Regions from separate parts of the Clostridium sediminicola genome, predicted to be linked through region 1. Evidence: riboswitches for the same ligand, from Rfam matches in the RefSeq annotation. Region 1 holds a riboswitch; the other holds the start of a gene.
The links. Region 1 has a riboswitch for thiamine pyrophosphate ahead of ACQ3F0_RS08710 (MTH1187 family thiamine-binding protein). Riboswitches for the same ligand answer to the same signal wherever they lie in the genome.
Positions count from the first base shown of each region.

Region 2: it holds a riboswitch for thiamine pyrophosphate, as region 1 does, so the genes downstream of both, ACQ3F0_RS00245 (energy-coupled thiamine transporter ThiT) here and ACQ3F0_RS08710 (MTH1187 family thiamine-binding protein) in region 1, are expected to answer to the same signal.

Region 1 covers NZ_BAABMF010000003.1:410,587-418,323, reverse strand. The annotation lists gene ACQ3F0_RS08735 (methionine ABC transporter ATP-binding protein) at 1-850, shown strand, start outside; gene ACQ3F0_RS08730 (methionine ABC transporter permease) at 851-1,513, shown strand; gene ACQ3F0_RS08725 (MetQ/NlpA family ABC transporter substrate-binding protein) at 1,530-2,357, shown strand; gene ACQ3F0_RS08720 (DUF1292 domain-containing protein) at 2,522-2,869, shown strand; gene ACQ3F0_RS08715 (DUF2726 domain-containing protein) at 3,074-3,742, shown strand; TPP riboswitch at 3,813-3,919, shown strand; gene ACQ3F0_RS08710 (MTH1187 family thiamine-binding protein) at 3,972-4,262, shown strand; gene ACQ3F0_RS08705 (ABC transporter permease) at 4,234-4,989, shown strand; gene ACQ3F0_RS08700 (ABC transporter substrate-binding protein) at 5,012-6,022, shown strand; gene ACQ3F0_RS08695 (ABC transporter ATP-binding protein) at 6,035-6,796, shown strand; gene asnA (aspartate--ammonia ligase) at 7,091-7,737, shown strand, end outside.
Region 2 covers NZ_BAABMF010000001.1:47,469-55,205, reverse strand. The annotation lists gene thiD (bifunctional hydroxymethylpyrimidine kinase/phosphomethylpyrimidine kinase) at 1-548, opposite strand, end outside; gene thiE (thiamine phosphate synthase) at 583-1,227, opposite strand; gene thiM (hydroxyethylthiazole kinase) at 1,205-2,029, opposite strand; gene tenA (thiaminase II) at 2,073-2,732, opposite strand; gene ACQ3F0_RS00245 (energy-coupled thiamine transporter ThiT) at 2,742-3,341, opposite strand; TPP riboswitch at 3,420-3,531, opposite strand; gene ACQ3F0_RS00240 (cell wall hydrolase) at 3,883-4,641, shown strand; gene ACQ3F0_RS00235 (DUF5714 domain-containing protein) at 4,824-5,603, shown strand; gene ACQ3F0_RS00230 (L-lactate dehydrogenase) at 5,814-6,764, opposite strand; gene ACQ3F0_RS00225 (EAL domain-containing protein) at 6,850-7,737, opposite strand, start outside.

The DNA.
Region 1 (7,737 bases):
GCTAGAAAAACCTACAAGTGGAGAGATATTAATAAATGAAAAAGATATAACAAAGCTAAATCCAAAGGAGTTAAGAGAAACAAGAAAAAAAATTGGGATGATATTTCAGAATTTTAATCTGTTAATGAATTCCACAGTTTATGAAAACATTGCTTTTCCTTTAAAAATATCTGGGCTAAAAAAAACAGAGATAGATAAAAAAGTAAAAGAACTTTTGGAAGTCGTAGATCTTTTTGATAAAAAAGATGTATATCCTTCCCAATTATCAGGTGGACAAAAACAAAGAGTTGGTATAGCTAGAGCACTAGCAAATGATCCGAAAATAATTTTGTGTGATGAGGCTACTTCGGCACTTGACCCCAATACTACACAATCTATATTGAATCTTCTTAAAAGTATAAACAAAAGATTTAGTATAACAATTATTGTTATTACACACGAGATGAATGTTATTAAAAATATATGTAACAAGGTTGCAGTAATGGAAAATGGACAAATAGTAGAAGCCGGTAGCGTTATAGAAGTATTTTCAAATCCTAAAACTGAAACTTTAAAAAGTTTTCTAGAGGATGATATTCTCTATGTTCCTAAAGAGATTCTAATCAAAAATAAGGAGATTTATGAAAATGTACTAAAAATATCTTTTTTGGGAAATAGATCCGAAGAACCGATTATTTCCAATATGGTAAAAAAACATGATGTTGATGTAAATATATTAGCTGGAAATATTGAAAATATCCAAGATACTAATTTAGGACATCTTGTAGTAAAAATTTCTGGACAAGAAAAAGATGTTCTATCTTCAATAAAGTATTTAAATATGAATAATTTGAAGGTTGAGGTGATTTAATTGTTATACAATATTGTTAATTTATTTAATTTAATATTACCATCACTATTTGACACTATATATATGGTATTTTTCTCTACAGTATTTTCTCTTGTATTAGGATTGCCTTTAGGAGTAATACTTGTGATTACAGAAAAAAATCATATATGGGAACATAAGAAAGTAAATGGATTTTTAGGATACATCATAAATGTAATGAGATCTCTACCTTTTATAATTTTAATAATAACTATATTTCCACTGTCAAGATTGATAGTGGGTACTGCAATTGGTTCTACAGCAGCAATTGTTCCTTTGTCTATAGCAGCAACGCCTTTTGTTGCAAGAATAGTTGAATCCTCCTTAAAAGAAGTGCCATGGGGGATAATAGAAGCATCTTTATCCATGGGAGCAACAAATAAAGAAATAATATTTAAAGTATTAATTCCAGAAGCAATGCCATCCTTAATTTTAGGGTTGACACTTACAATTATAAATTTACTTGGATATTCTGCTATGGCAGGAGCCATTGGAGGAGGTGGTCTAGGAGATTTAGCAATAAGATACGGTTATCAAAGATTTAGAACTGATGTATTGATAGGAACTATAATTATATTGATAATTTTTGTTCAAATCATTCAAAGTACAGGGAATTTTATAGCAAAACGAATAGATAAAAGATAAATAGGGGGTATTTATAATGAAAAAATCAGGATTATTATTAATTATTTTATTAGTTTTTACTTTAGTATTGGGAGGCTGTTCATCTAAAAGTGATAAGGGGCAACAAGCAAGCGGAAGCGAAAAGAAAAAAATAGTTATTGGTGCAACACCTGTGCCACATGTAGAAATCCTTAATGTAGTAAAACCTTTGCTAGAGGAAAAAGGAATAGAATTAGAAATAAAAGAATTCACAGATTACGTAACACCAAATATGGCATTAAATGATAAAGAACTAGATGCAAACTTCTTTCAACATGTGCCATACATGGATGAATTTTCAAAGAGTAATAATGTAGAATTAGTTTCAGTTGCAAAAGTTCATGTAGAACCTTTAGGAGCATATTCGCAAAATATTAAATCAAAAGATGAAATAAAAGATAATGCAATAATAGCAATACCAAATGATGCAACTAACGAGGGGAGAGCATTACTACTTTTACAAAAACAAGGTTTAATAAAATTAAAAGATGAAAATGGACTTACTCAAACACCACTTGATGTTATAGAAAATCCTAAGAATTTGCAGTTTGAAGAGTTAGAGGCTGCTCAATTACCAAGAGTTCTTATAGATGTGGATTTTGCAATAATAAACACAAACTTTGCATTAGAAGCAGACTTAAATCCAACAAAAGACGCAATTTTTATAGAAGATGCTGATTCTCCTTATGCTAATATAGTTACAACAAGACCTGATAATAAAGATAAGGAAGAAATAATAGAATTGATAAATGCTATAAATTCTGAAGAAGTTAAGGATTTTATTACTAAAGAATATAAGGGAGCAATAATTCCAGCGTTTAATTAAATAAAGAAAATTTTATTTGCCTATTGCAATTTATAGATATATCAACTAATATAGTAATGATTAAGCCAAGAAGTCAGTTGAAAAGAAACTATTTCGTGGCGTGATTTAATAGCATTGTAATAGAAAATAAGTTTAATTTAAGTTAAACAAAAGGAGAACTAAAAATGGATAAACATAATTGTAATTGTAACGAACATAATCATGATCATGACTGTAACTGTAATCATGAAAGTGAAGACATGTCAATAATGACTTTAATTTTAGACGATGACAAAGAATTAAAATGTAATGTAGTAGGTATTTTCCCTTGTGATGAGAGAGAATATATAGCATTGCTTCCTATGGAAGAAGAAGATGTTTTATTATACCGATATGAAGAAAATGGAGAAGAAGTAGCTTTAAATAATATCGAAGATGATGCTGAATTTGAAAAAGTTAGTGATGCTTTTTGGGATATGGTAGATGAAGAAGCGGATGAAGAAATGTTTGAAGAAGCAAATAAAGAAAAATAACATTAAATTTAGAATATCTAATTAAAAAGGACTGGAAATAGATTTGTAATTATAAAATCTATTTTCAGTCTTTTATTAGTTTATTTAATAGTAAGCAGAAGCACGAAATATAAAATATACCAATATATAGAAAAATATGGTATAATATTAACTGAAGTTTGATAATGTATTAAAGTTTTTTGATAATAAAAAAGGAGAATAGATATGATGTTTATAAACAATAAAAAGCACATGTATGTTTCTAAAAAACAGTTATTATCTCAAACAGAATTAGCCTTTTACAGTAGTTTAAGAAAAGTTATCCAGGACGATACTATGATATGCCCTAAAGTGGCAATTAATGAAATTTTTATGGAAATATTTGAAGAAAAAAAAGGTAATTATAAAAATATAAACAAGATAACTATGAATCCTATAGACTTTTTAATATGTAGCTCTAATAATTTAATACCTATTTTGGGAATAGAATTAGAAGAGGAATCGTATAACCGTATGAATAGAATAGAAAGAGATCGCATACTAAATACACTTTTTAATGAGGCCAATTTGCCTTTATTAAGATTTAAGAAAAAGGAAAAGTATGAAATACAAGAGATAAAAGAAAAATTAGATTTGATATTTGTTCAAAGTGAAAGAAGTATCGATTGTGTAGTTGCCACCATTGAAACTGATTCATTGATAAAAATGGACAAAAATCAATCCAATATAAAGCGAAATAAAAATGTTAAACTATTATGTCCTGTTTGTGGAGCTGAGATGATACTTAGAAAAACAAGAAGAGGGCGTAATAAAGGAAAAGAATTTTATTTATGTTCTAATTATCCAAAGTGCAAGGAAGTTTTAAAAAGAACCTATAAATTGAGTGTTTTATGATGAAAAAGTTAAATTTTTGTAAGTACAATCTTGATTAATTACAAAAAAGAGTATATAATAACAATTGAAAAAATAATAATCTGGGAGCTAATGTTTTTGGCTGAGAGGGGATACGAAAATTCCGACCATGAACCTGATCTGGATAATGCCAGCGTAGGAAAAAGTTAGTAGTATACTGGTGCCTATTCAAGGTAGCAGTTTTTTTGTTTTAGAAAAGGGAGGATTTAATATGTCAGTTGTAAATGTAAGTCTACAAATATTACCTGTTGTTCCAGAAGAAAGAATTTACCCAGTAGTAGACAAGGTAATAGAATTGATACAAAAAAGTGGGGTAAAATATGAAGTAGGACCAATGGAAACAACTATGGAAGGCGAGTTAGATGAATTGTTGAATATTGTAAAAGAAGCTCAAAGTATATGTGTCAATGAAGGCGCTAGTAGAGTGGTTTCCATGGTGAAAATTGACTATAAACCTGAGGGTGTGACTATGAATGAGAAGGTTGGAAAATACAGAAAGTAAAGTTTTACCTAGTCTTTTCATTATATTTCTTATTGTTTTATGGGAAGTAATTATTAATAAATTTGAGGTACCTAAGTATATACTTCCAGCTCCAACGATAATAATAAATTCACTAATAGAAACAAAAACTGTATTATTAATGCATGCTAAGACTACGCTGATTGAAGCATCAATGGGGTTTATAATGGCGACTATTTTTGCTGTTGTATTAGCAGCTTTAATTAACAAGTTCAAATTATTAAAAAGAATTTTATATCCAATTTTTATTATTTCACAAACTGTACCTATTATTGCATTAGCACCATTATTTATGATTTGGTTAGGATTTGATATTCTTCCTAAAATAGTAATTGTTATGTTAGTATGCTTCTTTCCAATAGTTATCAGCGTTACTGAGGGATTGGAAAGAGTTGATAAAGACATGGTAAATATAATGAAAGTAATGAAGGCTAGTGAGTGGGATATTTTCACAAAAGTACAATTGCCAGCTACCTTACCATCTTTTTTTTCAGGGCTTAAAATTGCAGCTACATACAGTATTATGGGAGCCGTAATTGGAGAATGGATAGGAGCTAAAAGCGGTTTAGGGGTTTATATGACACGTGCTATGAGTTCTTTTAAAACCGAAGCTTTATTTGCAGACATAGTAATAGTTGTTTTCATTAGCATAATCTTTTTTAAGTTAATAGAACTTTTAGAAAAAATAATAATGCCTTGGAATAGGTAAGATAAACAGAGGAGAGAAAAAAATGTTAAAAAAAATAAGTTATTTAGTAACAACTGTATTGTTATCTACAATGGTATTAGCAGGATGTGCTGCTAATAATAATGAACCTGAAACTGTAGAAAAAGAAAAAGAATTACAAAAAATAACTGTTACTTTAGATTGGACACCAAATACAAATCATACTGGACTATATGTAGCTAAGGATAAAGGGTATTATAAAGAAGTGGGATTAGAGGTTGAAATTGTTCAGCCATCAAGTGGAACAGCAGAGCAATTAGTTGCAGCAGATACTGCACAATTTGGAATTAGTTATCAGGAAGCAGTAACATTGGCTAGATTGGAAGGTGTACCAGTGGTTTCTATTGCAGCTGTTATCCAGCATAATACTTCTGGCTTTGCTTCTATTAAAGATAAAGGGATAGAAACTCCAGCAGATTTTGAAGGAAAGAAATATGGCGGATGGGGTTCACCAATAGAACAAGCAACATTAAAGGCTTTGATGGAAAAGCATGAAGCTGATGTTGATAAAGTAGAGATTTTAACTAGTGGAGCAACAGACTTCTTTGCTTCTAGCGAAAATGATATAGATTTTGCATGGATTTTTGAAGGATGGACTGGGGTTGAAGCTAAATTAAAAGGCATAGAATTAAATTATGTTGATTTAGGTAAGGAAGAAGCTGCACTAGATTACTATACTCCAGTAATTATTACTAATGAATCAAATATAAATAATAATGAAGAATTAGTTGAAAACTTTATGGCTGCTACTGCGAAAGGTTATGAAGAAGCAATACAAAATCCTAGTGAAGCTGCTACTATTTTAATCGCTAATGCACCTGAATTAGATAAAGATTTAGTAATTGCAAGCCAAGAATTTTTAAGCAAAAAATATAAAGATGATGCTGCACAATGGGGAGTGCAAAAGAAAGAAGTTTGGGATAACTATACAAACTGGCTTTTTGATAATGAATTAATTTCTGAAAAAATTGATACAGAAAAAGCATTTACTAATAAGTTTTTGCCTAAAAAATAAGGAGTATTTTAAATGGATAAACCTAAAATCCTTTTGAAGAATCTACATAAAGATTTTATTTCTAATAATGATAAGCTGAGTGTGTTAAAGGAGATTAATTTATTTGTAGATGAAGGTGAATTTATTTCAATTATAGGTCCAAGTGGATGTGGAAAGAGCACAATCTTTCATATATTGACGGGATTACAGCAAGAATATAAAGGAAGAGTAGAAATTGGTGGAGAGCCGTTACAAAAAATAAAGAAGAAAATGAGTTATATGCATCAAAAGGATCTTTTAATGCCTTGGCGTACTTTAATAGGAAATGTAAGGCTACCCCTTGAATTACAAGGATATAGTAAAAAAGAAGCTTCAAATAAAGTTAAAGAGTTGTTGCCCATATTTGGACTTGAGGGATTTGAAAATGCGTATCCAAAGGAATTATCAGGAGGAATGAGGCAGAGAGCAGCGCTTCTACGGACAGTATTGATAGATAGTGAGATAATGCTACTGGATGAGCCTTTTGGAGCATTAGATGCAATAAACCGATCTAAAATGCAAGAATGGCTTTTGGATATATGGAATCAGTTTAAAAGAACAGTAATGTTTATTACTCATGATATTGAAGAAGCTATATATTTATCAGATAGAATTTACGTCTTGAGCGAAAGACCTGCACAAATAATAGAAGAATTAAATATTGAATTTTCTAGACCTAGGGAAAAAGACATTGTAGTGACTCCAGAATTTTTAAAGTATAAAAAAATATTGATGAATGCTCTTGGAGAAATATAAATTTACATACCGATGAAGTTAATTTTAACTTTATCGGTATTTTTTTTACGTTTAGTAGCATTAAAATAAAAAAATGATACTGTAGTCGATTTTAGTTCAACTTACTTTTGTGGTTTAACCATACAATTATAAAATAATAAAAAAAATAAAAATTAAGTTATAAAATTATCAAAAAATGTTGACATATATGTTATAATTGATTAAGAAATAAGAATATTATTGCTAAATTAGAACTAAAGGGGGTGAATCTTTATTAAGGTTAGTAATTTTAACTATATCCTTAGTAAAGAAAGCATGGAAAATAAAATACAATTAGGGGATTACAATCCTGTTTTAAATTTAAGAGAAACTGAAATAGGTATAAAAAAAACTAAAGATTATTTTGAAAAAAGTTTATCTGAAGCATTAAACTTAATGAGAATTTCGGCACCATTATTTGTTAGAAGGAATACTGGGATAAATGATAATTTAAACGGAATTGAAAGACCAGTAAGTTTCGATGCCCTTGATGTTAAAGATTCAGATTTAGAAATTGTACAATCACTAGCTAAGTGGAAAAGAATGGCTTTATATAGATATGGATTCAATGTTGGAGAAGGTTTATATACTGATATGAATGCTATAAGAAGAGATGAAGAATTAGACAATTTACATTCTATTTATGTTGACCAATGGGATTGGGAAAAAGTGATTAACAAAAAAGATAGAGATTTAGAATTTTTGAAGAATACTGTAAATAAAATTTATAGTGTATTTAAAGAAACAGAAAACTATGTTAATAGTTTATATCCTGAAATTGAAAAGTTTTTACCTGAAAATATTACTTTTGTAACATCACAAGAACTTGAAGATAAATATCCTGAATTAAGTCCAAAAGAAAGAGAAAATGAAATTACTAAGGAAAAAGGTGCAGTTTTTGTTATGCAAATCGGAGGAACACT
Region 2 (7,737 bases), on a different contig from region 1:
TCATTAGCATTGTTTTCAAGATGTCCACCTTTGATTAATATATGACCATCATAATTTCCAGCAATTTTTTCAGCTGCCTTTATCATATCATCTGAACTTTTTATTTCAAATCCGCACAAGATTTCTGCTTCAAAAAGATTAGGAGTAATAACCGTTGCAAGTGGTATTAATTTATTTAAAAGCTTATGTATTGCATCTTCGTCAAGAAGTTTAGATCCTGAAGTTGCAACCATTACAGGGTCAATAACAATATTTTTAGGTTTATACTCTTTCAACTTTTCTGCAATTGCTTCTATAATCTCGATGGATGATACCATTCCAATTTTTACTGCATCAGGGAAAATATCTGTAAAAACACAATCCATTTGATTCTTTACAAAATCAACTGAACAAGCTTCTATTCCATAAACCCCTGTTGTATTTTGTGCCGTTAATGCTGTAATTACGCTCATTCCATAACATTTATTAGCTATTATCGTCTTTAAATCTGCTTGTATACCGGCTCCTCCACTACAATCAGAACCTGCTATAGTTAATACGTTTTTCATACAAACACCCCTTTTCTCAGTTGACAGTTGACTTCTAAAAAATCCTCTCACAAATATCTTTTAATTCACAAGTTGCCTTAGCAATATCTTTTTTAGCTAGAATAGCTGAGATTACTGCTACCCCATCAATGCCACTACCTTTTAATGATGAAACATTCTCTTTATTAATTCCACCAATTGCAACTATAGGAATATCAACTGACTGACAAATATTTTTTAGTGTTTCAAAAGTAACCGCTCCTGCATCTTTTTTTGTATCTGTTGAGAATACTGCACCAATTCCCAAATAATCTGCTCCTAACTTTTCGGCTTCTATAGCCTCATTAACTGTTCCTACCGAAACACCTAATATCTTATCTTCACCAATAGCTTTTCTAGCTTTATCTATAGACATATCATCTTGTCCAATATGTACTCCATCAGCATTGCTTTTTAAGGCAATATCTATATTATCATTAATTACAAAAGGAACAGCATATTCTTTAGCTAAATCCTTTATTTCTAAAGCTAAATTCAAAAAACTATTTTCATCTAAATCTTTTTCTCTTAACTGTAGAAACGTAACTCCATTGATTAAACTCTCCTTAACGTGAGTAATTAAGCTATCTTCTCCTAACCAGCTTCTATCTGTCACAAGATATAGTAATAAAGATTTTTTATCTACTTTCAATCTTAGCACCTTCTTTTAAAGTTTCCAACTCCATCAAACTAACTCCATCAATTAAATATGTTCTAAAAGAACCTGTTCCTTCTTTTCTAGCTGTTACCTTTTCATAAGCTTTTTCTCCAGATAACCCCATTGTTGTAATAGCCATAACAGTAGCTCCAAAAATATCATCTCTGTTTGGACCACAATATGTTGCAATAACACTACTTGTCATACAACCTGTTCCAGTAATTCTTGACATCATTTCATGACCATTACGTATCAAAGCTACTTTTTCACCATCTGTAACAATATCAATAGCCCCTGTAGCAACAATAACACAATTAAACTTTCTAGAGACCTTTTTTATAAATTCAATAGATTCATCGATATTATTATCTCCAATAACATCATCCTCTTGTACGTCAACACCACCTGTATTTTTTGAATTTGAGTTTAAAGCTTTTATTTCTGACATATTTCCTTTGATAACAGAAAAATTTATTTCTCCAACTAATGTTTTTACTGCAGTATTTCTTAACTTAGAAGCTCCTACTCCCACTGGATCTAAAACTACTGGTAAACCTAGTTCATTAGCTCTCTTTCCTGCTCTTACCATAGATTCTATCATTGCTGCATTAAGTGTTCCTATATTAATATTTAGAGCATTACTTATTGAAACAATATCTTCTACTTCATCTACTCCCTCAGCCATTATAGGTGATCCCCCTGCTGCCAAAACAATATTTGCACAGTCATTTACAGTAACATAATTTGTTATGTTATGCACTAGCGGTGGATTTAACTTTAGATTCTCTAATAATTTTTTAAACATTTAATCACTCCTTCTCTACTTTATAAAACAAATTAATTTATTTTTATTCAAAGCTCATGTCCCAAAAGTTCATCTCATGCTGGCACGCTTCAAGGAAAATATTTATCAATTTTTCTTCCTCTTCTTTATCAATTCCAATGCAAATTCTATCTAATAACTTACATGATTCTACACTAAACTCTTCAAATTCTTTTCCTGCATAAGCTTCAATCCATGGACCATAATAATTATTTGATAAACTATCACCACATTCTTGTTTTAATGTTTTCCCAATATATTCATATGTTAAAGTACATGGCAGCGCAGACATAAATATTTCTTTTATATCCCCACCCTCCGCAAAGCTTAGCATATAATCTAAATATTCTCTATTGGCAGGTTTTACTACCATATCATCAACTTTGTATACATCAAGATCATAATCGTGAAGATATTTTATATGCATATTGGTTTCATCAGACATTACTACTCCTATACACGTATGTAAAAATTGTAAGTCTTCTACCCTATTAACTAACAAGAATGCATGTGCATAAACTTTTGCATAGTCCTTAAGGTATAAAGAATCTTGGATCAAATAGTTTCTATACTTACCTCTGTCCAATGTTCCGTCCTTTAATCCTCTAATAAAAGGATGTTTCATATAATCCTCATAGAACTTTAAAACTCTTTCATCTTCTACTAGTCGTTTTGAAAAACTCATACTCTCACCTCAATTTCTTAGTTGTAACACTTTTAAATTTGTTAAAGGTATTATTGCTAGTACAACAACACATAGTATTGCTTCTACACCAGACCCTAATACATTATAGATAATAGAATAAGGCCATACATTCATACCTTCCGGCGCAAATTCTCCAAAGAAAATAACCCCTGATAATATACTAAAAAATATTGATATTGCGGATGCAGTAAGTGCTCCAGCCACTAACTCTGATTTCTTAAAAACTCCAAACATTGGTGTAAAAGCAATGGCCATCATTGAGCCATAATAATCTAATGGTATTTGAAGTGGGTAATATGGTGGCTGAATAATTATTTTTAAACTAGCAACAATTATTGCGCAAATTATTGCTTCTTCAGTGCTAAAAACTACAGCAAGAATCATTATTGGAAGCATAGATAATAAACTACACCCTCCACCTTGTGGAAATGGTACTAGTTTTATCATATAAAGAACTATGGTTATGGCTGCCACAAGACCAATTCTTGAAATCACTCTTGCCTCAAATTTAAATCCTCTCAATCTTTTGATACTTACTACTAATATTGCCAGTGTGAAAATAATTGCTAAAATAATCGCTATGTTCATTTTTGTTCCCCCTTGTAATATTTTGATATTCTAAAAACTACATAAAAAAAACGTGTTACCCAATTAGGCAACACGCTAAAATACGCTAAAACATATTCCTACGCTGGCATTATCCAGATCAGGTTTGAGGGTATTCATCGCATTAGATATCATCTCAGCCTGATTGCACAAGCTCCCCTGAATATTAAATTATAACTAAATTATAGAATTTTCCACAAAAATAGTCAAGCCCCTTTACAAAATATTTATTTCTGAAGCAATACAAACCATAATACTGTCCACTAGTTCTTTAGTACTCCTATCTACACCTCGTTCATAAAAAATTAATATTATATATTATTTATACTATATAATTCACATAACTCTTTATATTGCTACAACTACAAACAACTTCCATTGATTAAGAAATTTTTTTATTATAAAATGACTTTGACGTCGATTATTCCCGTAGATTGCCGGGACCCCTCATTTTTTCTATGATAGTTTACTACTTACTATCTATTTATGATTAAATATTTTACCAAACCTTAGGAGGATACAAATGATAAAATTTAAAAGTTTGAAAACTATTCTTTTAGCCAGTGCTTTAACAGTAGGCATTTCTTTTTTCTCAACAAATGATGTTTTCGCAGCAACTTATAAAATTCAACCTGGAGATTCATTATATAAAATTGGTGTTCTATTTAATACTTCTTCAACTATTTTGATGAATGATAACGGTTTAAAAAGTACAAGTATTTATCCTGGACAAGCTATCTATGTATCATGTGAAACTCATAAAGTACAAAGTGGCGATTCTCTTTACTTAATTTCAAAAAAATATGGAGTATCTATTAATAATCTAAGAAAAGCAAATAATATTTGGAATAACTATATTTATCCAGGGCAAACATTAAATATACCAGGCGTAAAACCACCTTCAGGAGTAATCAATTATTCTCAAAGTGATGTAGACTTACTGGCTAGATTAATAACTGCTGAAGCAGAAGGAGAACCATATGCCGGTAAAGTAGCTGTTGGTGCAGTAGTTATAAATCGAGTTCAAAGTGGTAGCTTTCCAAATTCAATAAGTTCTGTTATTTACCAAACAATAAATGGGTATTACCAATTTACACCTGTCCTTAATGGTCATATTTATAAACCTGCAACTGCAGACTCTGTAAAAGCTGCCTATGAAGCACTTAATGGACAAGACCCTACAAACGGTGCATTATTCTTTTATGATTCAACTGTTACAAATCAATGGCTTTTATCAAAACCTGTTGCTGTTTCTATAGAAAACTTAACATTCGCGTATTAATAAATGGTTGGATTTGAAACGATGATTCAATTATAATAAAGAAAAGATATGAAATAAACTACGAACTAAAACAGTGACAAGTGACAAGTTAAGGTATCCTCAACTTGTCACTTATCACTTATAACTTATCACTATAAATTGCGAAGCGCTTTTCTTCGCAATTTATTTAAGGGAGGAAAATCATGAATGATGATAAACTAAAGCATACTCAATCTTGTTGAGGTCCTAATGAAGAAGGTATAGGTGAATACCTTGGACAGAGTAAAGAAAATTGTTTGATTTGTAATAATAAACTTGAGTATTTGGATATTGGAAAAGAGTTTCTATGTATAAGATGTGGTAAAAAAGAAATAGGATATGTTTATTGTTCTAATAACCATTATATTTGTGATGATTGTCATGGTAAGGATTCATTCGATTTGATTCAAAAATTATCTCTTTCTTCAAAAGAATCTAACCCTTTAATTATTGCAGAAAAAATATTAGAGATATCTTCTATCCCTATGTTAGGCTGTGAACATGCATGGATTACTGCTGGTTCTTTTTTAACAGCTATAAGAAATCATGGAGAAATTAAAATTACAGATAATGAAATTAGAGAAGCATTAAATCGTACAAAAAAACAAGCCATAGGTGCCTATTGTGGTTTAACAGGAATTTGTGGAATAGCACCAGCTATAGGAGCTTGTTTTAGTGTTATACTAGGAGCAGCATGCCCTAAAAACAAAGAAACTGCTACTACTATGCATGTCGTTTCTCATATAATTGATGCTATAGCTAATGAAACAGGTCCTTGTTGTTGTAAAAATTTTATGCGCACATCTTTAATTGAGAGTTGTTATCTTGCAGAAAAACATTTAAATATAAAACTTCCACATGAAATACATATTGTTTGCAAAGATAATCACCGGCATCCTCATGGCTGTAGAGAAACTAAGTGCAGTTACTTTAGAGGAAAGTAATTATAAATTGCGAAGCGCTTTTCTTCGCAATTTATAGTTGACAGTCTACAGTAAAGGTTGATTTTCTTACAGAAAATCTTTAATGATTTAAGCTTTCGTTAGCTTCACTAACTGGAATAAGGTGCTTTTACTATCGCAAAAGGAAAGAAATATTAATATCAACACTGGTAAAACATTGCTAGAAGCTAAAATAGATTCTCTACGCAGTAACTATTCAAAATCTAGCTTTAAAAGAGTCTTCTTCAAAGTTTCAGCTGATTTTCGCAATTTTTCTAGCTCTTCTTCATTTAAAGGCACTTCTAATAGTTTTTTTACTCCTGATGAGCCAACTATTGCTGGAGCTCCAAGATAAATACCATCAATACCATATTCCCCTTCTATTATAGTGGATACGGTTAGAATTGAATTTTCATCTCTTATTATTGCCTCAACAATTCTTTTAACTGCTAAAGACACCGCATAATAAGTGGCACCTTTTCTGTTTATCACTTCATAACCTGCATTTTTAACATCTTGATGTATATTGTATTTGGATAAACCATCGCATTGCCTGCAAACATTCTTACAATACTCATTTATATTCATACCTGCCACAGTAGTTAAACTCCATGTTGCTATTTCAGAATCACCATGCTCTCCCATAATATACGAATGTACATTCCTTGCATCAATATTTAGTTTTTTGCTAAGAAGGTATTTAAATCGCGAAGTATCTAATACAGTACCTGAACCAATTACTCTTTCTTTTGGAAATCCAGACAACTTATATGTTATGTAACTTAGTATATCTACAGGGTTTGACACCACTAACAAAATTGAATTTGGAGAATACTCTGCAACCTTTGGAATAATATCTTTAAATATTTTATAGTTTTTATGTATTAAATCTAATCTTGTTTCTCCTTGTTCTTGGGGAGCACCTGAAGTGATAATGACTATATCCGAATCTAAAGTATCTTGATAATCTCCTGCAATTATATCAACAGGCTTAACAAATGAAGCTCCATGTGACAAGTCTAAAACCTCTCCAACAGATTTTTCTTTATTTATATCTACCATAACTATATCTGAAGCTAACCCTGCATTCATAAGAGTAAACGCAGTAGTAGACCCTACAAATCCAGCACCTATAATAGATATTTTTACTGGTGAACTTTTCATAATCCCTCTCCTCTTACGCAATATATAATAATTTATTATCTAAAGATATTATTTACTATTATAATAAAATTATATACTGGTTAAACTACTTTTCTATAAACTCAGAGGGTTTCCCTAAATAAAAGCCTTGTCCATAATCTACATCAATACTTTTCAATGTTGTTAGAATTTCTTCATTTTCAATAAATTCTGCTACTGTTGTTTTATCATATCCTTTTGCCATAGAAACAATAGATTTAGCTAGATATAGATTTTTTTCATTGGCATTTATATCTTTAATAAACGAACCATCAATTTTTATATTTTGGCATGGTATTTTTTTTAGATAACCAATAGTTGAATAAGCAACACCAAAATCATCTATTGAGAAAGTATACCCTTTATCTATATATTTACTGATAGTTTGTGTTAATAGATTTAAGTTTTGAACATTTTCTGTTTCAGTTATTTCAAATTCAATATTCTTATGATTTATGTTGTATTTATCAACTATATTACTTGCTTGCATTAAGTGAGTACTATCATTTAGGCATTTACCTGAAATATTAAAAGAAAAAATCAACTTATCTTCTATATCAATTTCATTTTTATACTTTAATGCTTTCTCTAATATAATAAGATCCATTTCTTCTATAAGGTTATATTTCTCACCTATTAAAATATATGGATAAGGCAATAAATAATGTTCGTTGCACTTTAATCTCATTAAAACCTCGTATTTAGCAATTTTATTCTTTTTGATATCATATATTGGTTGATAAAAAGGAATAATATTTTTATTTTTTATTACTCTTCTTAAAGTCTTTAATTTTTTATTGTCATTTTCAGCTTCTTCAATTAATTCTCTTAAACTTAAATTAATTAATCCAGTTGTATTATGTTGTTTTTTCCTAATAGAACTTTCAGCTATTCTAATATTTTTTTCAAGATTTTTTATTTCATATCCTTGGAAATCTACATATACATATAAAGA